DNA from 4 places in the Pseudomonas sp. EA_35y_Pfl2_R5 genome. Region 1 is predicted to be linked to each of the others. Evidence: predicted binding sites of a transcription regulator. Region 1 holds the regulator's gene; each other region holds the start of a gene.

Region 1 (5,806 bases):
CGACGAAAAAAACCGGAGTCATCAACCACCAACACCTTAACAGCCATAAACACTCCTAAGCGGCACGACAGATAGCTGCGCCGCTAACAATCAGATACGCCGTGCGTAACGTTTGAGCATGCTCGGCACGTCAAGAATCAGGGCAATACGTCCATCACCGGTGATGGTCGCCCCCGACATACCTGGAGTGCCCTGCAGCATTTTGCCCAGCGGCTTGATCACCACCTCTTCCTGGCCAACCAGTTGATCGACCACGAAGCCGATACGCTGACTGCCAACAGTGAGGATCACCACATGCCCTTCGCCCTGTTCCACATGGGCAGCGCTGCCGATCAGCCAGCGCTTGAGGTAGAACAGCGGCAAGGCTTTGTCACGCACGATCACCACTTCCTGTCCGTCGACCACATTGGTTCGCGACAGGTCTAGATGGAAGATTTCGTTGACGTTGACCAGTGGGAAGGCGAACGCCTGGTTGGCCAGCATCACCATCAGCGTCGGCATAATTGCCAGGGTCAGCGGCACCTTGATGACGATCTTCGAGCCTTGGCCCTTGACCGAGAACACATTGACCGTGCCATTAAGCTGGGAAATCTTGGTTTTCACCACGTCCATGCCCACACCACGGCCGGACACATCGGAAATCTCGGTTTTGGTCGAGAACCCCGGTGCGAAAATCAGGTTGTAGCATTCAAATTCGTTGAGACGGTCGGCCGCGTCCTTGTCCAGCAGGCCTTTTTCCACGGCCTTAGCACGCAACTGATCGGCATCCATACCTTTGCCGTCATCGGAAATCGACAGCAGGATATGGTCGCCTTCCTGCTCGGCGGACAATATCACCTTGCCGCCCCGCGCCTTGCCCGAGGCTTCGCGCTCCTCTGGCATTTCAATACCGTGATCGACCGCGTTGCGCACCAAGTGCACCAGCGGATCTGCGAGGGCCTCGACCAAATTCTTGTCAAGATCGGTTTCTTCGCCGACCAGCTCCAGATTGATCTCTTTCTTGAGCTGGCGCGCCAGGTCACGAACCAGACGCGGGAAGCGCCCGAAGACCTTCTTGATTGGCTGCATGCGGGTTTTCATCACCGCGGTTTGCAGATCAGCGGTGACCACATCCAGGTTGGACACCGCCTTGGACATGGCCTCATCGCCACTACTGGCACCCAGGCGCACCAGGCGGTTACGCACCAGCACCAGTTCGCCGACCATATTCATGATTTCATCCAGCCGCGCGGTATCGACCCGTACAGTGGTTTCCGCTTCGCTGGGCGGGGCAGCCTTTTCGGTTGCAGGCGCGGCAGCAGGTGCCTTGGCTGGTTCTGCCTTGGCAGCAGGTTTTACAGCGGGTTTAGGGGCGGCCTTGGCTGGCTCCGCAGGCTTGGCGGCCGCTGCTGGCGCAACGGGCTTGGTCGTTTCAGGCTCGACAAATTTGCCTTTGCCATGCAATTGATCAAGCAGTGCTTCAAACTCATCGTCGGTGATATCACCGCTCGGCGCGGCAGCTGGTTCAGCCTTGGCCGCGGGTGCTGCAGGCGCCGATACAGCAGGCGGCACAAACTGGCCTTTGCCATGCAACTGATCGAGCAGTGACTCAAATTCATCATCGGTGATTTCATCACCAGCCGCTGCTGTTGCCACAGGTGCAGCAGCAACAGGCGCGGCAGGTGCAGCCGCCACGTCGGGCGCTACGAACTGACCTTTGCCATGCAGTTGATCAAGCAGGGACTCGAATTCATCATCGGTAATCTCATCACTGCTGGCGGCGCTGGAGGCTTGCGTCGGCGCCTCATCCAGGGCGCCCAGCAATTGCTCGAATTCACTGTCAGTAATATCGCCGGCAGCCTGTTCAACCTCGGGTTCAGGCTCAGCGTGCACTTCAGCCGGCGCGGTTTCCTCAGCACCTGCCGGCTCAGCCAGGCGTGCCAGGGCGGCCAACAGCTCAGGGGTGGCCGGAGTCAGATCGGTACGTTCACGGACCTGAGTAAACATGCTGTTGACGGCATCCAGTGCTTCTAGCACCACATCCATCAACGCGGAGTCGACGCGCCGCTCACCCTTACGCAGGATGTCGAAGACGTTTTCTGCGATATGGCAGCATTCCACCAGCTCATTGAGCTGGAGAAAACCGGCACCACCTTTGACGGTATGAAACCCGCGAAAAATAGCGTTGAGCAGATTCATGTCGTCCGGGCGGCTTTCCAGCTCTACCAGCTGCTCGGACAGTAGTTCAAGAATCTCGCCGGCCTCTACCAGGAAGTCCTGGAGGATTTCTTCATCGGCGCCGAAGCTCATAAGACGTGCTCCTAAAATCCCAGACTGGAAAGCAGGTCGTCGACATCATCCTGATTGGATGCGACGTCTTCACGCTTATCGGCATGAATCTGCGGACCTTCACCACGGGAAGGCTCTTTTTGTTGTTCTTGTTCGGCGCGTAGCAGCTCATGGTTGTGCTCAATGCCGGCGAACTGGTCTACCTGGCTGGCCATCAACACCAGTTTCAGCAGATTGCTTTCCACCTCGGTCACCAGCTGGGTTACACGCTTGATCACCTGCCCCGTCAGATCCTGATAGTCCTGAGCCAGGAGAATATCGTTGAGGTGACCCGATATCTTGGCGCCGTCACGCTCGCTACGCGCGAGAAACAACTCCACACGCTTGGCCAACTCACGAAAGCCATCGGCGCTCATCTCGCGGCGCATAAAGCGCCCCCAGTCAGCGCTCAGACTCTGCGCCTCATCACTGAGGTCATTAACCAATGGTGCGCTCTGCTCAACCAGATCCATGGTGCGATTGGCCGCTTTCTCGGTCATCGTCACCACGTAATTCAGGCGTTCGGTGGCATCGGTAATTTGCGAGACCTCAGTGGCGTGTGGCACACGGGGATCTAGCTGGAAGTTGACGATGGCGTTGTGCAGCTCACGGGTCAGCTTGCCGACTTCGTGATACAAGCCGCGGTCACGCGCTTTGTTGAGCTCATGTATCAGCTGTACCGCTTCACCAAAGTTGCCTTGTTCCAGGCTATCTACCAGTTGGCGAGCGTTGTGTTTCAGGGACGACTCAAGATCACCCTGAGCGGAATCTTTATGTTCCATAGCAACCTCATGGCAGACATCAGCCGTTGACGCGTTCGAAGATTTTTTCAATCTTCTCTTTCAGTACCTGGGCAGTGAACGGCTTGACTACATAACCGTTAACACCAGCCTGGGCTGCTTCGATGATCTGATCGCGCTTGGCCTCAGCGGTTACCATCAACACCGGCAGAGTTTTCAGGCGCTCATCCGCACGCACTGCACGCAGCAGGTCGATACCCGTCATACCGGGCATGTTCCAGTCCGTCACCAGAAAATCGAAACTGCCGCTCTGCAGCATGGGCAGCGCGGTCACGCCATCATCGGCTTCCGCTGTGTTGGTGAACCCCAAGTCACGCAGGAGGTTCTTGATGATCCGTCGCATCGTTGAAAAGTCATCAACGATGAGGATTTTCATGTTCTTGTCCAAGTCGACCTCCGTACAGTCCCAAACGCACCCAGCACCCTGTGTACGCTTTTAATCGTGAAACCGGCCTAGCGTTAGCGAGTAAACTCAATGTGCGCGCCACTCGCCCAAACGAGCGCGTAAACGAGCGGCACACTGACTGTGTAGTTGGCTTACACGTGATTCGCTAACCCCCAACACCTCACCGATCTCTTTAAGATTCAATTCTTCATCGTAATATAGCGCTAACACTAGGCGCTCGCGCTCCGGCAGGTTGGCAATGGCATCTGCCAAGGCCGCCTGAAAGCGTTCATCTTCCAGATCACGAGAAGGTTCGAGATGGTTGCTGCCAGCGTCTTCACCCAGCCCACCGTGCTCGCCGTCCTGCAAAAGGTCGTCAAAGCTGAACAGGCGGCTGCCTAAAGTGTCGCCAAGAATGCCGTAGTAATCCTCGAGACTCAATTGGAGTTCGGCCGCAACCTCTTGATCTTTAGCGTCTCTGCCGGTTCTGGCCTCAATTTTTCTAATCGCGTCGCTGACCATGCGGCTATTGCGATGCACTGAGCGTGGGGCCCAGTCCCCTTTACGCACTTCATCAAGCATGGAGCCGCGAATGCGAATACCGGCGAAGGTCTCAAAGCTGGCACCTTTACTGGAGTCGTATTTTTTTGACGCTTCGAGCAAGCCGATCATCCCAGCCTGGATCAAGTCGTCGACCTGCACATTAGCCGGCAAGCGCGCCAACAGGTGGTAGGCGATGCGTTTGACCAAGGGCGCGTAGCGCTCGATCAATTGATGTTGGGAATCCTGCGCCTGCGCCTTGCTATACATACGAAGTCCAGAAGCTGCTGTCATATGGCCGTGTCTGCGATCGGTTGCTGCACCAGACGCTCAACGAAAAACTCCAAATGACCACGCGGATTGGCCGGTAATGGCCAGGCATCGACTTTTTGGGCTATCGCCTTGAACGCCAGCGCGCACTTCGAACGCGGGAAGGCTTCATAAACCGCACGCTGTTTCTGCACGGCCTTGCGCACTGACTCGTCATAAGGAACTGCACCTACGTACTGCAGGGCAACGTCGAGAAAGCGGTCAGTGACTTTAGTCAGCTTAGCAAAGAGGTTACGACCTTCCTGCGGGCTGTGAGCCATGTTGGCCAATACGCGGAAACGATTCATGCCGTGATCGCGGTTAAGCAGTTTGATCAGCGCATAGGCGTCAGTAATCGACGTTGGCTCATCACACACCACCACCAGCACTTCCTGAGCCGCGCGCACGAAGCTGACCACGCCATCACCGATACCGGCGGCGGTGTCGATAATCAGCACATCGAGGTTGTCACTGATATCGCTGAACGCCTGGATCAGCCCAGCATGCTGCATGGGCGACAGCTGCACCATGCTCTGAATGCCAGACGCAGCCGGCACGATGCGAACGCCACCGGGGCCCTGCAACAGCACATCGCGCAGTTCACATTCACCACTGATGACGTCTTCCAGGGTGCGCTTGGCGCTCAGACCAAGCAGCACATCGACGTTGGCCAAGCCCAGGTCGGCGTCCATCAGCATCACCCGGCGACCAAGATCAGCCAGGGCCAACGCCAGGTTCACCGACACATTGGTCTTACCGACGCCACCTTTGCCGCCGGTCACCGCAATCACCTGTACGGGATGCATACCCATATTTCTACACACCTTGTCTAACTTCGACTGGAGCCACTTGGTCGGCTAAGCGCGGTTCAATTCCAACAGCATGGCACTTAACTCACGCGTCGTGCAGGTTGCTGGTAAAGGCCGGCAAACATCTCCGCCATCGTATCCTCGCTTGGATCTTGATTGGCCTGCAGCCCCACGGCCCGACTAACCAATTGATGACTGCGCGGAACCTGCAAATCATCGGGAATGCGTGGCCCATCAGTAAGATAGGCTACCGGTAGACGCTGGCTAATAGCCAGTCCTAAAACCTCACCCAGACTCGTCGCTTCATCCGCCTTGGTCAGGATGCAGCCAGACAAACCGCAGCGCTTATAACTATGGTAGGCGGCTTTCAGGACTTGACTCTGGCTGGTGGCCGCCATTACCAGATAATTTTTAGCGTTGACACCACGGCTGGCCAGCGTTTCCAGTTGCATGCGCAGGGCCGGATCATTAGCGGGTAAGCCTGCAGTATCGATCAATACCACACGCTTACGTGCCAATGGGGCCAAAGCCTGGGTCAATGACTGACCGGGGTCAACCAAGGTCACTGGGACATTGAGAATGCGCCCCAGCGTCTTGAGTTGCTCCTGAGCACCAATGCGGTAGCTGTCCAGGCTGACCAGGGCAATATGCTGCGC
Region 2 (5,806 bases), on a different contig from region 1:
CCACTTCGTCGATCGAGGCCTGGATAAACAGCGTGGCGTCATAGGCGATGGAGACTTTCAGGTTCGGCGGCAGCTGCGCTTCCAGGTCCGGCAAAACCTTGCGCACTTCCTTGATCACGTCCAGCGGGTTGGCCCCCGGCGTGCCCTTGATGGCGATGTACACCGAGGGTGTGCCATCGAAGGAGCTGATCGAGTCGTAGCTTTCCGCACCCATTTCCACCCGCGCCACATCGCGGATCAGCACGCGGCTGTCGCCCACGGTCTTCAGCGGGATGGCAGCGAAGGCCTCGGCCGACTTCAGGTCGGTTTCGGCGTTGATGCTGGTGACCACGTATTCGCCTTTTACTTCACCCGCAGCTGCGAGGAAGTTGTATTTGCGCACCGCGTCATTCACATCGCTGGCGGTCACGCCATAAGCACCCATCTTCACCGGGTCGAGCCACAGGCGCATGGCAAACACTTGATTGCCGAGAATCTCGGCCTCAGCCATGCCGGGCAGGGTGGCCAGCTTGGGCTGGATCACCCGCGACAGGTAGTCGGTAATCTGCGGGTTGCTCAGCTCCTGGCTGTAGAAGCTGATGTACATCAGCGCCGTGGAGTCGGCGGCCTCCTTGCTCAGCACCGGGTCTTCGGCGTCCTGCGGCAGCTGGTTCTTCACCTCGTTGGCCTTGGCCAGCAGTTCGGTGAACAAGCGGTCGCTGTTCGCGCCGATACGCGCATAGATCGAAATGATCGACACGTTCTGCCGGCTCACCGAGGTCATGTAGTCGATGCCGTCGGCGCTGGCCAGGCTCTGCTGCAGCGGCTGGGTGATATAGCCCTGGATGGTTTCGGCATTGGCCCCGGGGTAGGCCGTGGTCACCGTGATCAGGGCGTTTTCCATCTGCGGGTATTGGCGGATGGTCAGTTTGCTGAATGCCTGGAAGCCAAGCAGGATGATCAACAGACTGACCACAGTCGCCAATACCGGGCGACGGATAAAGGGATCAGTAAAAGCCATAAATATATTCCTTTACGCCTGCGCGTTTACTCGGCGCTCGGCTTGGCCTGGGCATTGGCGATGCTGACGTGGGCGCCGCTATCCAGCTTCAGCTGGCCGGCGGACACCACCTGCTCACCGGCCTGCAGACCTTTGTTAATCACCACTTGGCCGTCGCGGCGCTCACCGGTTTCGACAAAGCGGCGTTCGACTACCAGCTCGGCCTGGCCTTTGTCGTCTTTGACCGGCTGGCCTTCGTCAGCTTTTTTCTCGCCGATCACGTATACCGAGTTGCCATACAGGGTGTAGGTGATGGCGGTTTCCGGGACGACAATCAGGTTCTGCTCGCCGGGCAGCAGCACTTCGAGGTTGGCGAACATGCCGGGCAGCAGTTTGTTGTCCGAGTTGACCAGCATGGCGCGCACCTGCACGTTGCGGGTGGTGTCTTCGACCTTGGGGTTGATCGCAACGATTTCGCCCTCGAACACCTCGTTCGGGTAAGCCGCCACGCTGAAACGCACACGCTCGCCGATGGCCAGTTTGGGCACCGCCTGTTCTGGCAGGAAGAAGTCGACGTAGAGCTTGCTCAGGTCCTGCAGGGTGGCGATGGTGGTGCCCGAGGATAGGTAGTCCCCGACGTCGACCTGACGGATGCCGATGGTGCCGGCAAACGGTGCATTGATGCGCTTCTTCGCCAACATGGCTTTCAGTTGAGCAACGCTGGCGTTGGCCTTTTGCAGGCTGGCGGACAGGCGGTCAAACTCGCTTTTCGAAATGCTCTGGCGGTTGACCAGGCTGCGGCCGCGCTCGAATTCGACGCGGGCTAGGCCCAGTTCAGCTTCGGCGGTGGCCAGGCTGGCCTGTTCAACGTCGCTGTTCATCTGAATCAGCGGTTGCTGCGGGGTGACCTGCTCGCCAGAGCGGAACAGCACCTGTTGTACGGTGCCGCCGACCTCCACGGTCAGGTCAACGCCCTGGAAAGCCTTGAGCGTACCGATGGCTGGCAGGCGACCCTGCCACGGGCGTTCTTCTGCCGTTGCGGCATCGACGCTGATGGCGGGCTGCGGTGCCGAGAACATCTGCACTTGTTGGTAGATGGAAAAGCCTTTGTAGGCGGCGAGGGCGAGTACCACGACGAGTACTGCGCCGAGCATGATCAGCATGCGGCGGAGCAACATATTCCGGTTCCTTGGCAAGGCGGTTGAATAGCCTGGGAATAGGCAAGAGGGGCACCTTAGACCGCGCGCCAAGGCCTGTCAAAGATTCGCATTTGCAAAATGTTGTTGTGCAAAAGTTGCCTGATTGATCAAGTGCTTTTTAAGCAAAATGCCAGCATAAGCTGGCATTTTGTGTGTTGCGCTGTGCTGCTCAGGCACTCAGGCGTTGGGTCACTTCGTTGAGTTGGCCAGAGAGGACTTGCAGGTTTTGCCCGGCGCTTTCGGTGCGCTGCACGTTCTCCTGGTTGGCGGTGGCGATGGCGGTGATCTCGGTAAGGTTGCGCGAGATGTCTTCGGCCACGGAGGTCTGCTCTTCGGCGGCGGTGGCGATCTGCCTGTTCATATCGCGGATCGCTTCCACCGCGCTGGTGATCAGCTGCAGCGTCGCGCCGGCCTCGGTGACCTGAGTCACGCCTTCCTCGCTGCGCTGCTGACCGCTTTCAATGGCGCGTACCGCATTCACCGCGCCGGTTTGTACGGTGTCGATGATCTGGTGGATTTCTGCGGTGGACTCGGCGGTACGCTGCGCCAGGGTGCGCACCTCGTCCGCGACTACGGCAAAACCGCGGCCTTGTTCGCCGGCGCGGGCAGCCTCAATGGCGGCATTGAGCGCCAGCAGGTTGGTTTGCTCGGCGATGCCGCGAATTACTTCCAGTACCTTGCCGATGCGCCCGCTATCGGCTTCCAGGCGGCGAATCACCTCCGAGGTGTTGCTGATTTCGCCGCGAATATCGGTAATGGTTTTGATGGTCGCCTGCATCACCGTTTCGCCCTGACGCGCCGCGCTATCGGCAGCATCGGCCGCGCCGGCGGCTTCGGCAGCGTGGCGTGCGACTTCCTGAGCGGTGGCGGACATTTCGTGCATGGCAGTGGCGACCTGATCGGTACGCGAGAACTGTTCGCGTGTGCCCTGGGCCATCAGGGTGGCGATGGAGTTGAGTTCGCCACTGGCGATGTCCAGGTCCGCCGTGCTGCGTTTCAAGCGGGTAAAGGTGTCGGAGAGGAAGTCGCGCAGAATATTCGCGGCAACGGCCAGATTACCCAGCTCGTCCTGGCGGGTGGAGTCGACGCGCTTACCGAAATTACCCTGGCTAAGTTGCGCAATATGCTCGATCAGCTCGCGGATTGGATTGATCAGGTTGCGGTTGATCAGCCATAGGCTGAACAACGCGATCACCACGGTAGCGCCGAGCATCAGCAGGGTGCCGAAGGTAATGGTGCGATCTGCCGAGGCGTTGATCAGGTTGGCCTGCTCCAGGCTCTGCTCATGCAGTTCGCTGGACAGTGCCTCCAACTGCTGCGTGGTGTTGCGGTCAATGCCGGAGACTGCCTTGTCGCCGACCGCAGCGTCACCACCGGCGGCGACAAAAGCATCACGGCCCTTGCGGTAATTGGCGCCGAGTGTCTGATGCTCACTGCGCAGCGCGTCGACCTTGGTTTTCAGTGCACGGTCGGCGCTGGCCAGTTCGCTCAATTTGCCCAGTAAGTCCTGCACCTTGCGCTCCTGCGTTTCAAACTGGCTCCAGTATTTGTCCAGTTGGGCTTTGTCGCTGCCACGCAGCAGCACGTTCTTCCATTCCTGCACTTGGGTCTTGAAGTTCAGGTTGGTCGATTCGATCAGCGTCGAAGCCGCCAACGGTCCTTCAAGTAGGCCCCGATAGGACTGCATGCCGTTGGAAAGGAAGCTGAAGCAGGCCAGTGCCGTGACCAGAATCAGCGCCAGGCTGCCGCCGAGCAGGGCGAGGATTTGCGCGCGCAAGGATTTTTGCAGAAACATGGGTCATACCCCTGAGTGTGGGAGGCGGGATGCCAGTGACGCTGAACGCGCCCGAACTGCGAAGATCCCTATCGACTGGTATCAGCTGGGCCGGATTGCCGAGAAGCAGCGGCTCGCTAGGAGTATAGATCGGCTCTGCGGCAGCGTTCTTTAACGTGCCGCAGGCGTGTTACAGATTCAGCGGTGGGGCGGTCTAGGCCAGGCGCAGGTGGTTGTCCCACAGGCCTGCGGGGAGTTGTAGCGGCAGGCTGCTGATCTCGGCGCTGCGGCAGTCATATAAGCGGCAACGGCCGACGCCACTGCTGACCACAAAGCCTTCGGCTACCGCGCCAACGCCGGCGCAGTCGGCCAGGGACGCATCCAGGCGTAGCTCGGCACTGTCCAGATCCCAGATAAACACCCGGTTGCCGCGCGGTGCGGTCAACGCTAGCAGACGCCGCTCGCTGTGGATCGCCACGCTGGCGGTGTACTGGCTCATCAACTGGCGCTGTGCCTCGGCTACCGGGAAGTGCTGGAAGGGCTGGCCGGGGCGTTTGATCGCCAGCAGTGGCACCACATCGCTGGCCTCGCCCATATATTGCTGACCGCTGACCAGGGTGCCGTCGCTGGCTACGGCCATATGCCGCACGCTGTTCATCCGTTCGGGCAGCTGCTCCTGGCTGATCAGGCTGCCGTCGCGGCGCAGCAGCACCAGGCTGGACTGCATGGCATCAAGGTTCATTTCCACCCGGCTGTCGGCCTCGGTGCGGATGCCGCCGTTGGCCACCGCCAGGGTTTCACCGTCTGGCAGCCAGAGTAGCTGGTGCGGCCCGATGCCGTGGGTCGACAGTTCGCTGCTGCGCAGCAACTGTTCACCTTGCAGGCGATAGACACCGAGTACGCCGCGACCGGGGTCAGAGGTGTCGTTCTCGGTGGCGTACAGCCATTCGCCGTCCTTATGGAACACCGCATGGCCATAGAAGTGGCGCTGGTTGGGTGAATTCAGGGTCTGCAGCAGGCGGCCGTCACGGGTGTCGATCAGGTAGCTCTGGGTGCTCGGGCGGCGGCCGACAAACAGTGCCATCGGCAGAAACGGATGGCCAATCACATCGTGGCAGCGCTCGCTGACCTGGGTGGCAAATACCTGGCTGCCATCCAGCCTATAACCCACTGCGAAGTGCTTGCCGGCGCTGTCGTTGCGCGCCGATAGCAGTAGCGGCTGCGCGCTGTTGTGCATCAACGTCCAGCCGCCGTAAGCGCCGGCGGCCGCTGCCGTAGCGGCAACAGCAGCGATGCTCAGCCCGAGAAAGGCGCGGCGATTGATCTGCATGCTTCAGTCACCGTCATGGGCGTTAAAGCCCAGTTGGATGCCCAGGGTCTTGGCCAGCTCGGACTCATGCAGGCGATGCAAAACATTCAGGCTGTCATATAGCGCATTGACCTCAACACGACCGGCTTCGTCGCTAAGCAGTTCGCCGAGCGGGCGCTGGGCCGCGGCCAGGCGCTGGCGGGTGTCGCTGTAGGCGGCATTAATACGTTGTTTCAGTGCGTCTTGATCACTGTCGAGCAGTGCTTGAATGCCATTCTGCTCGGCACCCAGCCAGATGCGTTCGGCACTGGCCAGGCTGGCGGCGAGGTTGGCCAGGCTGGCCTTGCTGCGCCAGGCTTCGGCCTGGTAGGGCTGCGGCTGGCCTTTGCTCTGGCGGCCGAGTGGCGTGCCGAGCTTTTTCTTCAGTCCGTCGAGGGCGCTGACCTGGGTGCGCAGCAGTTCTGCAACTGCTTCCGGGGCTTCGGCGTAGCGGGCGTTGGGGAAGTCCTTGAGCAGCGCGGCCATACCGTCTTTGGCTTGCCACT
Region 3 (5,806 bases), 110 kb from region 1:
GATCAGCGGGCGAGCGATAGACGTGCCCAGCAGGTACTCGCCTTCGTAGACGGTGTTGGCACGGAACATCGGATAGACGAAGTCACGCACGAATTCTTCGCGCAAATCGTCGATGTAGATTTCCTTGACGCCCATGGCCTTGGCCTTGGCGCGTGCCGGCTCGACTTCCTCACCCTGGCCGAGGTCTGCGGTGAAGGTCACCACTTCGCAGTTATAGGTATCTTGCAGCCACTTGAGGATCACGGAAGTGTCCAGGCCACCGGAATATGCCAGGACTACCTTGTTTACGTCGGCCATGCCATCAACTCCACGGGGTTGTGCGGGAAAACCCGTGATTCTACTGGTCACGGCGCCTGATTTACAGAGGCGCGACAGCTTGTGACGGCCAAGCGACGGATAATTGTTGAACAACTGACGAATAGCAGGCGCTAGGAAGTAGCCGCTGGGTCAGTCGCTTCAGGGGCCGGAGCAGGTGCAGACGGCACTGCCGCCTCCGGCACCCGATCTAGAAGAATGGTTACCCGGCGATTCTTCGCACGGTTGGCTTCATTAGTGTTCGGCGCCACCGGATAGCGCTCACCATGGAAGCGCATGGTGATCTGCTCGGCAGGAATACCACCGGCCTTGAGGTACTCCATCACGGCCAGCGCGCGGCGGCGCGACAGGTCACGATTGGTCAGCCGATTGCCGCTATTGTCGGCATGGCCATCGAGCTGAATGCGATTGACGCTGGGGTCGGCCTTGAGAAAGCTCAGGATGATATCCAGCTTGGCCTGAGCCAGCGGCTCCAGATCGATACCGCCACCCGGAAAGCCGACCTGGCTCTTGCGCACCTGATCGAAATTCACCGGCAGAAGTTTGGCCGTGCAATCCAGATAATCGTTGTATGCCTTGCCAAATTTGGCTGGCAGCAAGCGAACTTCAACCGCATCACCGCCCATCGCCGCACGATGCCTCACCAGCGGGCTGCGGCCTTCCAGTAGGCCGGTGAGTAAGCGCGTGCCCTGCTCCTGGGAACTGTTGAACAGCACCTCTGCCGGCACCACGGTGACCGAACCTAGGTTGATATCACCGCGCCCCGGCTGCCAGGGCGCAGCGGCCGCCAGCAAGGTTGCATTGCCGGCACCCAGCCAGCGCTCGCGGGCTTTCAGGCTGAAGGTGACTTGCTCGCCGGCACGGCGCACAAACACCCCGGAACCGAAATCGGTGATCGGCTGCGACAGGCGGCACTCGAACTGATCGCCATCGACCTGCCATTCGATCTTCTCCAGACGCGTCTGGAAACTGATGCCAATGGCCGGCTGGCTTGCCAATAGGCAAAGCACCACGAGTGGATAGGGTCGCACGACAGGCTCCAGGTAATACGGCTTACCTGTTGTCTATCGGTGCCACAGCGGAAAACTTGAGCCGTGCTTTATGCCACTTACGCAGGCACAACCCGAGCACAGCACTGCCTTCAGTCAGCTTTACCCACCGCGCCCGCTTTCAACGTGCTGCCACGGGGCTTTTCCGGTAGCATTCTCGCCACGTTTTGCCCGCCTGGAAGCTTCCATGACTGACCGCCTTACCCTGCTGCGTCCCGACGACTGGCACATCCACCTGCGCGACGGCGGCGTTCTGCCGCACACCGTCGGCGATGTAGCCCGCACCTTCGGCCGCGCCATCATCATGCCCAACCTGGTACCGCCGGTGCGCAACGCCAGCGAAGCCGACGCCTATCGCCAGCGCATTCTCGATGCCCGCCCTGCCGGTAGCCGCTTCGAGCCGCTGATGGTGCTGTACCTCACCGACCTGACTCAGCCTGAAGATGTGCGCACGGCTAAAGCCTCGGGCTTCGTACATGCGGCCAAGCTCTACCCGGCGGGTGCAACCACCAACTCCGATTCCGGCGTGACCAGTATCGACAAGATTTTCCCGGTGCTCGAAGCCATGGCCGAAGTCGGTCTGCCGCTGCTGGTGCACGGTGAAGTGACGCGCAGCGAGATCGATGTGTTCGACCGCGAAAAGGTCTTTATCGGTGAACACCTGAGCCGTGTGGTAGAACGCTTCCCAACCCTGAAAGTGGTGTTCGAACACATCACCACCCGTGATGCGGTGGAGTTTGTGCAAGGCGCTTCGGCCAACGTCGGCGCCACCATCACCGCCCACCACCTGCTCTACAACCGTAACCACATGCTGGTTGGTGGTATTCGTCCGCACTTCTATTGCCTGCCGATCCTCAAGCGCAACACCCACCAGGAAGCCCTGCTGGATGCGGCCACCAGTGGCAGTGCCAAGTTCTTCCTCGGCACCGACTCAGCGCCACATGCCCAGCACGCCAAAGAAGCCGCCTGTGGCTGTGCCGGCTGCTACACCGCCTACGCCGCCATCGAGTTGTATGCCGAAGCCTTCGAGCAACGTAATGCCCTGGATAAGCTGGAAGCCTTCGCCAGCCTCAATGGCGCCGACTTCTACGGCCTACCGCGCAACACCGACAGCATCACCCTGATTCGCGAAGACTGGACCGCCCCGGCGAGCCTACCGCTAGGCGAACTGTCGGTTATTCCTTTGCGTGCGGGTGAAACCCTACGCTGGCGCCTGCTGGAGGCAAACGCGTGAGCGAAGACCTGTACGAAGACGAACTAGAGAGCTCTAACTCCGGCCCGCGCCACCCTATGGCGGCGCGCTTTCGCGGTTACCTGCCGGTGGTCGTGGATGTGGAAACCGGTGGTTTCAACAGCGCCACCGATGCCCTGCTGGAAATCGCGGCCACCACCATTGGCATGGACGAAGGCGGTTTCCTTTATCCAGAGCACACCCAGTTCTTCCGCATCGAGCCATTCGAGGGTGCCAATATCGAGCAGGCGGCGCTGGACTTTACCGGCATCAAACTCGATCACCCGTTACGCATGGCCGTCACCGAAGAGCACGCGTTGACAGAAATTTTCCGCAGCCTGCGCAAATCGCTGAAATCCAACAGCTGCAAGCGGGCGATCCTGGTCGGCCACAACAGCAGCTTCGACCTGGGCTTTCTCAATGCTGCAGTGAACCGTACCGGCATCAAGCGCAACCCGTTCCACCCGTTCTCCAGCTTCGACACCGCCACCCTGGCGGGCCTCGCCTATGGCCAGACCGTACTGGCCAAAGCCTGCCAAGCCGCCGGCATCGACTTCGACGGCAAGGAAGCACACTCGGCCCGTTACGACACCGAGAAGACTGCCGAATTGTTCTGCGGCATCGTCAATCGGTGGAAAGAGATGGGCGGCTGGATGGACTTCGATGACTGACCTGCCCTTGTAGCGCAAAGCAGTCATCCATATAAAAGCCCCGCATCTGCGGGGCTTTTATATGCAACAGCGCAGGTCAAACCTGCGCTGCTTCTATCAGGCGCTTTGCGCCAGGTCCATCAACTCACGATTGGCCACAGCGTACATGGCGTAGTCGGTAGCAGTCGCGGCACGCAACTCTCCCAGCATCAACTTCCAGCGATCAACCAAACGGCGGTGCTGATCGAGCCACACGCCAACACGCCCCTCGATATCCGTCGGACCTTCAGCCATCTGCAATACCGATACGGTGATCGCACGCTGCTGCCAGTCCAGGTCATCGCGGAAGGCTTCACGGGCCAGCGCCTGCCAGTTGTTTTCCACCGGCAAACTGGTGATTTGCTGCAAGTACCAGGACAGCTCCAGCGAGTCGCCAATGGTGAAGTAAGCGGCTGCCACCTGGGCCGGTTCCTGGCCAGTGAGATCCGACGCTTCGATAATTGGCAACAGGGTGTACAGATGACTGGTGCCCGCAACAACACGGGCCAGAACCTCCGGCACACCGGCTTCGACATACGCCTGGAAGCGGGCCAGCCACTGCTCGCGGGCCGGGCCTTCGAGCAATTCGTCCAGACTCAGGGCCAGGGCTTCGACGCGTGGCGCAAAATGCCCCACATCGCGGGCCGCATCCAGGTCATTACGGCGGCTACGCAAGAACCAACGTGTAGCCCGGCGACCCAAACGCATCAACTCGTCCATCATCTGCAACTGCAACTCGGCTGGCACCTTGGAATCCAGCGCTTCAATCTGCTGCCACCAGTGCGGCAGACGGAACACATCACGCACGATCACATAGGCACCGGCGACATTGGCAGCGCTCATGCCAGTGGACTCCTTCAGGCGCTGCACGAAGGTGATGCCCATATGGTTGACCAGATCGTTGGCGATCTGCGTGCTGACGATTTCACGCTTGAGGCGATGGCGACGCATCGGCTCGCCAAACTTCTTCGCCAGCAGCGGCGGGAAGGCGGTTTCCATCTCGCGGGCCAGATATTCATCGTCCGGCACTAGAGATTTCAGCAGCGATTCCTTGAGGTCGATCTTGCTGTAGGAGATCAGCACCGATAGCTCTGGACGGGTCAGGCCCAGACCATTGGCAGCACGCTCGTTAAGCTCGTCATCAGTAGGCAGGAACTCCAGGGCGCGGTCCAGTTTGCCGGCCGCTTCCAGGGCGTTCATCAGGCGCTTGTACTCGCCAACCCGCTCGCGTGCGCGGCGCTCGGCCAGGGACAACGCCTGGGTTTGCTTGTAGTTGTTACCCAGCACCAGACCGCCAACTGCGTCGGTCATTTCCACCAGCAGCTTGTTGCGCTGCTTACCGGTCATGTCGCCAGCGCCGACGATTTCGCCGAGCAGGATCTTGATGTTCACCTCGTGGTCGGAGCAGTCCACACCACCGGCGTTGTCGATAAAGTCGGTGTTGCTCTTGCCGCCATAGAGGCCGTACTCAATCCGGCCCAGCTGGCTCATACCGAGGTTACCGCCCTCGCCCACCACCTTGGCGCGCAGTTCACGTCCATCCACGCGCAGCAGGTCGTTGGCCTTGTCGCCAACGTCGGCGTGGCTTTCCTTGCTGGATTTCACGTAGGTGCCGATACCGCCGTTCCACAGCAGATCCACTGGCGCCTTGAGCAAGGCGTTCAGCAGTTCGTTAGGCGCCAGCTTGTCCGCGCGGATGTCGAAGCGCTCTTTCATTTGCGGGCTGATGGCGATGCTCTTGGCGCTACGCAGGAAGATCCCGCCGCCAGCGGAAATCAGCTTGGCGTCGTAATCGGCCCAGCTGGAGCGCGGCAGATCAAACAGACGCTGACGCTCAACAAAGCTTTTCGCCGCGTCCGGGTTGGGGTCGATAAAGATGTGCATATGGTTGAAGGCCGCGACCAGCTGCAAGCTTTTCGACAGCAGCAGACCGTTACCGAACACGTCACCGGCCATATCGCCAATGCCAATCACGGTGACGGGGTCGTTCTGCACATCAATACCGCGCTCACGGAAGTGGCGCTGCACGGAAACCCAGGCGCCCTTGGCGGTGATGCCCATGCCTTTGTGGTCATAACCGGCCGAGCCGCCCGAAGCGAACGCATCGTCCAGCCAGAAGCCGTATTCGGCAGCAATGCCGTTGGCGATATCGGAGAAGGTCGCGGTGCCTTTGTCGGCGGCCACCACCAGGTATGGGTCGTCGCCATCGTGGCGTACCACGTTCTGCGGTGGCACCACAGCACCGTCTTTGAGGTTGTCGGTGATATCCAGCAGGCCGCTGATAAAGATGCGGTAGCAGGCAATGCCCTCGGCCAGCACATCATCACGGCTGCCGCCGACCGGCAGTCGCCGCGGGATAAAGCCACCCTTGGCGCCCATCGGCACGATCACCGCGTTCTTCACCTGCTGCGCCTTGACCAGGCCCAGCACCTCGGTGCGGAAGTCTTCTTCACGGTCCGACCAGCGCAGGCCGCCACGCGCTACGTCGCCAAAGCGCAGGTGCACGCCTTCAACACGCGGCG
Region 4 (5,806 bases), on a different contig from region 1:
GGTTGCAGTACTTGCAACGCCCCTTCATGGTGCAAGGTTTCCGGACGATTAGTTGCGACCAAACTGAGTATTTCGCGGTGTTGGTCGGTGAAGGCTTTTTCCAGTTTCCCGCCTAGCAGGCTGCTGTCACGGCTATGGCCTGCGAGCAAGCCCGCCGGGCTGATGATGCTGACATGTCCAGCACCGTCGAACAGGCCTTGATGCGCGCTGGTACTCAGCTCCTGCAGGCTGGCCAGGCTGATGTCCACACCGAGTACGCCGATCACTTTGCCGCCTTTTTCCAGCGGGAAGGCGATGCTGGTCATCAGGGTTTTTACCCCGTCAGCCTCATCGATATAGGGATCAAGCAGACACACCTTCTTTTGCTGCAATGGGCAGCTGTACCAAGCGTTATAGGGCGCGCCGCTGATACCTGGTGTGGTGTCGTTGAGGTTTTCTTCGGTCATGACCTCGGAGCTGAGTTCGCCGTTATCGCCCTGTGACCAGTAGATCGAAAAGCGACCTTTGTCATTGCTGCCGAGATTTTCCTGATCGGCAAACAGCTCATCCTTGCCGTCCAGCGCGTTGGGCTCGAACGCGACATAAATACCCAGCAAACTGCGGTTGGCTTCCAATGCACTGCGTACCTGACGAGTCAGGTCTTCACGTAGATCGAAGGCATCGAGAAAGCGTTTTTCGGCCTGCTCACGAATAAACAATACCTGCGTGGCCGCACCGCGCCCGTACTGATAGGCGTCCATAAAATAGCGCTGGATTTGCAGCGCCTGAGATTCGCCGCGCGCCGACATACGCAACTGTGCGGACTCCTGCAGCATGGTCGAGCTGGACTGCTTGACCAGGCTGGCGCTGCGCGAGGCCTGAATGACCGAGGCCGAAACCAGCACGGCAACAATAGCCAGCAAGCACAGGCCGGCCAGTAGGGTGATTTTCAACTGGATGGAAAGTCGGCTGAACAGCATTTTCAGGACCTTTTTATGACAGAGGCTTAGAGCGCCTATCGGCGCTTAGAAGCTTTTCTTTAAGTTTCAGGTTAAGTAAAGCAGAGCAAATCGCAGGCCAGTAGCGGCTATAAAGGTGCAGGGTAATCGAAATTAGCAACGCCTTGTACAGAATAATTTACGGGTGTTTTGACAGGTCGGTCAGCATTGTGCAGAGTACGCGCCCTTCGCCGAACCGGCGCAGCATCCAGAGAAGGTTAAGACCTTCGCGGACCTCTTTAAATTGCGGGAGTAACTTGATGAACGCAGTCGTTGCGGCAGTGGGGATCATGCTGATTCTCAGCTTGTGCCGTGTGCATGTGGTGGTGGCTTTGATCGTCGGTGCATTGGCCGGTGGTCTGCTCGGGGGGCTGGGGATTGAAGGCTCGCTGGCGGCGTTCAATAAAGGCCTGGGCGGCGGCGCGACAGTGGCGTTGTCCTATGCCTTGCTTGGTGCCTTTGCCGTGGCAATTGCCAAATCCGGCTTGGCTCACGCTCTGGCAGACAAGGCTCTGGCCATGGTCGGCAAGCAGGACGCCAAAGGCGCAGGGCTGCTCAAGTGGTTGCTGATTGTGCTGTTGCTGGCAGTGGCTATTTCCTCGCAGAACATCCTGCCGATTCATATCGCTTTTATCCCGCTGCTGGTGCCGCCGCTGCTTTATGTACTGAGCAAGCTGCAGCTCGACCGTCGCCTGATTGCTTGTGTGCTGACCTTCGGCCTGATTACGCCTTATATGTTTCTGCCGGTGGGTTTTGGCGGGATTTTCCTCAATGACATTTTGCTGGCCAATGTCGCCAGTGGCGGCGTCGATACCCAAGGTTTGGAAGTGACCAAGGCTATGGCGATTCCCGCATTGGGCATGCTGTGCGGCTTGCTGGTAGCGGTGCTGTTCAGCTACCGCAAAAAACGTGTGTATGACCTGAGCAAGATCGAGCAGGCCGAGCGCGTTGATGTTGCCTACAACCCACTGAGCCTTCTGGTGGCGGGCGTGGCGATTGTCGCGGCGTTTGTCGTGCAGCTGTGGCTGGACTCGATGATCATCGGCGCCCTGGTGGGTTTCATCATTTTCTCGGTGTCCGGCGTGGTGCGCTGGAAAGAGGCCGATGGCCTGTTTACCGAAGGCATGAAAATGATGGCGATGATCGGCTTTATCATGATCGCCGCCGCCGGTTTTGCCGAAGTGATGAAAGCCACTGGCGAGGTGAAAAGCCTGGTCGACAGCTCCGCCGAGCTGATCGGTCATGACAAGGCGTTGGGCGCACTGCTTATGCTATTGGTGGGACTGCTGGTGACCATGGGCATTGGCTCATCGTTCTCCACCGTGCCGATCATCGCCGCAATCTTTGTACCGCTGGGCCTGCAGTTGGGCTTCAGCCCGTTGGCCATCTTGTGCATCGTCGGCACTGCCGGCGCGCTGGGGGATGCCGGCTCGCCAGCCTCCGATTCGACCCTCGGTCCAACCGCCGGGCTTAACGTCGATGGCCAGCACAACCATATCTGGGACAGCGTGGTACCGACCTTCCTGCACTACAACCTGCCCCTGCTGGTATTCGGTTGGGCAGCAGCTATGGTGATCTAATCGGGTTCGGGGTCGTCTGAAGCGCTACAGCTGTAGGTGACTCAACCTTTCAGCGGGGCAACCGATATACCGGTTGCCCCGTTTTTATTCCGCTGTATCGCTTAGCAAGGACCTGCCCGATGCGTCTTACCTTGAAATCAAAAGTAGTGCTGTTGGCACTGGTACCGGTGGTGCTGTTTGCCCTGGTACTCAGTGGTGCCGCCGCCAAGGTGTTACAGAACCTGGCAGCCCAAGAGGTTGAGGAGACCCGCGAGCGCCTGCTGCAGGAGAGCCGCAACGAGCTGCAGCATTACGTACAAATTGCCCTGGGTTCGGTGCAGTCGCTGTATGACGGTGCCGCGCAAGGCGATATGGCCAGCCGCGAACAAGCCATCGCCATTCTGTCGAAAATCAAATTCGGCAAGGACGGTTATTTCTTCGGCCACGACTCCAATGTGGTGCGCCTGTTCCGCGGCGACAGCCCGGTGGATGTCGGCAAGAGCCTGGCCGATCGCCGTGATCCGAATGGCGTGTACATCAACCGTGAACTGGTGAATGTCGCCAAGAACAACAGCTACTACGTCAATTACAGCTCGCCACTGCCGACCAATGATGCGGTGCTGGTACCGAAAATGGCCTACAGCTACTACCTGCCGAAGTGGGATATGGCGCTGGGCACGGCGATCAACCTTGACGGTATCGAGGCGCAAATCGCCCAAGTACAGGTTGAAATCGACGAGCGCATCAGCACCATCATCACCAGCATCATGGTGATTGCTGCCGTGCTGCTGGTGATATTCGGCATTGTCGGTGTGGTGCTGAGCAACACCTTCCTGCGCCCGCTGCAGCAGATCAAGGACAACCTCGATGACATCGCCGCAGGTGAAGGTGACCTGACGCGCCGCCTGCCGATCAATGGTGACGATGAGCTGGGACAACTGGCGGGCTCGTTCAACCGTTTTGTCGAGAAGATCCACGGTTTGGTACGGCAGATCGTCGATATGACCGGCCAACTGACTGAACTGGTTGGCCAGGTCTCAGCCCAGACGCAGCGCTCGGAAGAGGCTATGGAGCGTCAGCGCCATGAGACCGATCAGGTGGCCACCGCTATCAATGAAATGTCTGCCGCTGCCCATGAGGTCGCGCAAAGTGCTCAGGGTGCAGCAGAAGCAGCGCAGAAGACCGACACCGAAGGCCAGGCAGCGAAAAAGGTGGTCGATGGCAGCATCGAGCGCATCCATACCCTGGTGCAGGACATCCGCGACAGCGGCGTATCCCTCGACACTCTGCAGAAGGACGTGTCGTCGATTGTCAGCGTGCTCGATGTGATCCGCTCAATCGCCGAGCAGACCAATCTGCTAGCTCTTAACGCCGCCATTGAGGCCGCGCGAGCCGGTGAAGCGGGGCGCGGCTTTGCCGTGGTAGCCGATGAAGTGCGCGCGTTGGCCAGCCGCACGCAGCAGAGCACCCAGGAAATTCAGGGCATGATCGACCGTCTGCAGAAGGGGACTCAGGATGCTGTGACATCGATGCGCCGCTCTAGCGATGCGGGTGATGTCACCAGCGAGCAGGCCAATCTGGCCGGTACCTCGTTGGATGCCATTGCACAATTGATCGGCACCATCAACGCAATGAACGCGCAGATCGCCAGCGCCGCCGAGGAGCAAACCGCCGTGGCCGAAGAGATCAACCGCAGTGTGCACAAGATTGCCGTGGCGGTGGACAGCGTGGCCGACGAAACCCAGCAGGGCGCGCAAACCGCTCGCAACCTAGCCGGGCTGGGTGAACGCCTAGGTGCTCTGGTCCGTCAGTTCCGCATATAGCACCTAACGCAGCCACATAAAAAGGGAAGCCAAGCTTCCCTTTTTATTGCGCATGTGAATGCAGAAATGACGCGCCGGCAGATAACGACAGCAGCTTAAAAACCGCCGCGCTATATCCAATAAGTATGTTCTCCTGTGGTTAGCGGGAGTTTCTTGGACTAACGTGCACGAATCGCCAGGCTGGCTTGAAGTTTAAGCAGCGGCGATACGTTTGGGTACGCGCAGTTACTGCTGCTTCGGTGCGTTTATGAGCAGCTTCCAGTAGGGAACAGCTGATTTCGGGTAACACTGGAGGTACTTCATATAACGGCTCGGGTATGTGGACCCATCGCTGACAATAAGATGAGGGACTCACCATGTCTGTAGCGATAACTCTTCGGCGCTGCGTCGCGCCGCTGATGGTTTCGGCCTTGGCAATGCCAGTTCAGGCCGAACAGGGCGATTACAACTTCTGGCAAACCCTGAGTAATCTGGTAGTGGCACCGGCGGCAGATAACAAGGTCACCCCGGCGCAGCGCCTCGGGCCGTATCCGCTGCTGGCCAACCCGAGCGGTTTCAACAGCGGCTTCCAACCGGCCAATTACTATGCCTGGCAAACCGTACAGATGGCCCCGCAAACCGGCGCTGTGTGTGGCAATGGTTCGCCGTACAAGTTCTTCGTCAACCGCGTGCCCAACACCCGAAATACCATCATCTACCTTGAGGGTGGTGGAGCTTGTTGGGACTACGCCAGTTGCACCGGGCAGAGTGGCATTCGCGGCGCACGCAACCCCGACGGTATTCCCAATGACTACATGAGTCTGCTCAACCCGGGTGCCAGCCTGGTCAGTCCTTTTGTGGTGCGTCTGCATCCCTGGACGCGGGTGAAAACTCAGAACTGGAACATGGTCTATGTGCCGTATTGCACCGGCGACATCTACTCCGGCGACAAGGTCGCAGTCTATGAAGACCCGCAGAGCCAGCAGGCGCCTTTGATCTGGCACCACAATGGCCTGCGCAATATGCGCGCAGTTGTGGGTTGGCTGAAAGACAACTTGCCACGTCCCACGCAGATGCTGACCACCGGCTGCAGCGCTGGCGGTGCAGGCAGCCTGACCAACTATGCGCCGACGCGTCAGGACATTGCGCCGACGCGCAGCTTCCTGATTAATGACTCCGGCCCAGTGTTCTCGGCTATCAGCGGAGGGAGTAACGAGGCGTATCCGTCCTTGCCGCTGCAGGGTTTTATCCGCAACGCCTGGGGGCTGGATGCCGGGCCATTGCCGTACCTGCAGTCGCGTTTGCCGGGGCTTAACCTGAACAATCTGGGCACCATCTACCCGGCTTTGTCGAGCAACCTGGCGGCTGATCGCATGGGTCATACGCACTTCTGGAAGGACCTGAATTACTCGTCCTATTCCTATGAGCGCTTCTACCCGGAAATCATCAACGCACCGAACCAGGCCGC

The links. Region 1 encodes FliA, which starts transcription of late flagellar genes. Its sites were predicted from a motif close to CTAAAGTTTNNNNNNNNNNNGCCGNTAA; they were not measured.
Positions count from the first base shown of each region.
Region 2: AACX99_RS19660 (methyl-accepting chemotaxis protein) is a predicted target of FliA. The motif match lies at 4,100-4,127, and genes of this name have one in related genera.
Region 3: AACX99_RS11615 (flagellar protein MotY) is a predicted target of FliA. The motif match lies at 1,380-1,407, and genes of this name have one in related genera.
Region 4: AACX99_RS09215 (methyl-accepting chemotaxis protein) is a predicted target of FliA. The motif match lies at 2,598-2,625, and genes of this name have one in related genera.

Region 1 is NZ_CAXAOW010000005.1:178,238-184,043, forward strand. It holds gene AACX99_RS12135 (protein-glutamate methylesterase/protein-glutamine glutaminase) at 1-47, opposite strand, end outside; gene AACX99_RS12140 (chemotaxis protein CheA) at 91-2,289, opposite strand; gene AACX99_RS12145 (protein phosphatase CheZ) at 2,301-3,089, opposite strand; gene AACX99_RS12150 (chemotaxis response regulator CheY) at 3,109-3,483, opposite strand; gene fliA (RNA polymerase sigma factor FliA) at 3,580-4,326, opposite strand; gene fleN (flagellar synthesis regulator FleN) at 4,323-5,153, opposite strand; gene flhF (flagellar biosynthesis protein FlhF) at 5,231-5,806, opposite strand, start outside.
Region 2 is NZ_CAXAOW010000017.1:5,431-11,236, reverse strand. It holds gene AACX99_RS19670 (multidrug efflux RND transporter permease subunit) at 1-1,000, opposite strand, end outside; gene AACX99_RS19665 (efflux RND transporter periplasmic adaptor subunit) at 1,027-2,157, opposite strand; gene AACX99_RS19660 (methyl-accepting chemotaxis protein) at 2,348-3,973, opposite strand; gene AACX99_RS19655 (DUF1513 domain-containing protein) at 4,167-5,276, opposite strand; gene AACX99_RS19650 (imelysin family protein) at 5,286-5,806, opposite strand, start outside.
Region 3 is NZ_CAXAOW010000005.1:63,675-69,480, forward strand. It holds gene AACX99_RS11610 (argininosuccinate synthase) at 1-297, opposite strand, end outside; gene AACX99_RS11615 (flagellar protein MotY) at 429-1,346, opposite strand; gene pyrC (dihydroorotase) at 1,552-2,598, shown strand; gene rnt (ribonuclease T) at 2,595-3,266, shown strand; gene AACX99_RS11630 (NAD-glutamate dehydrogenase) at 3,363-5,806, opposite strand, start outside.
Region 4 is NZ_CAXAOW010000003.1:433,773-439,578, forward strand. It holds partial or broken gene AACX99_RS22210 (PDC sensor domain-containing protein) at 1-959, opposite strand, end outside; gene AACX99_RS09210 (Na+/H+ antiporter family protein) at 1,238-2,557, shown strand; gene AACX99_RS09215 (methyl-accepting chemotaxis protein) at 2,677-4,359, shown strand; gene AACX99_RS09220 (pectin acetylesterase-family hydrolase) at 4,716-5,806, shown strand, end outside.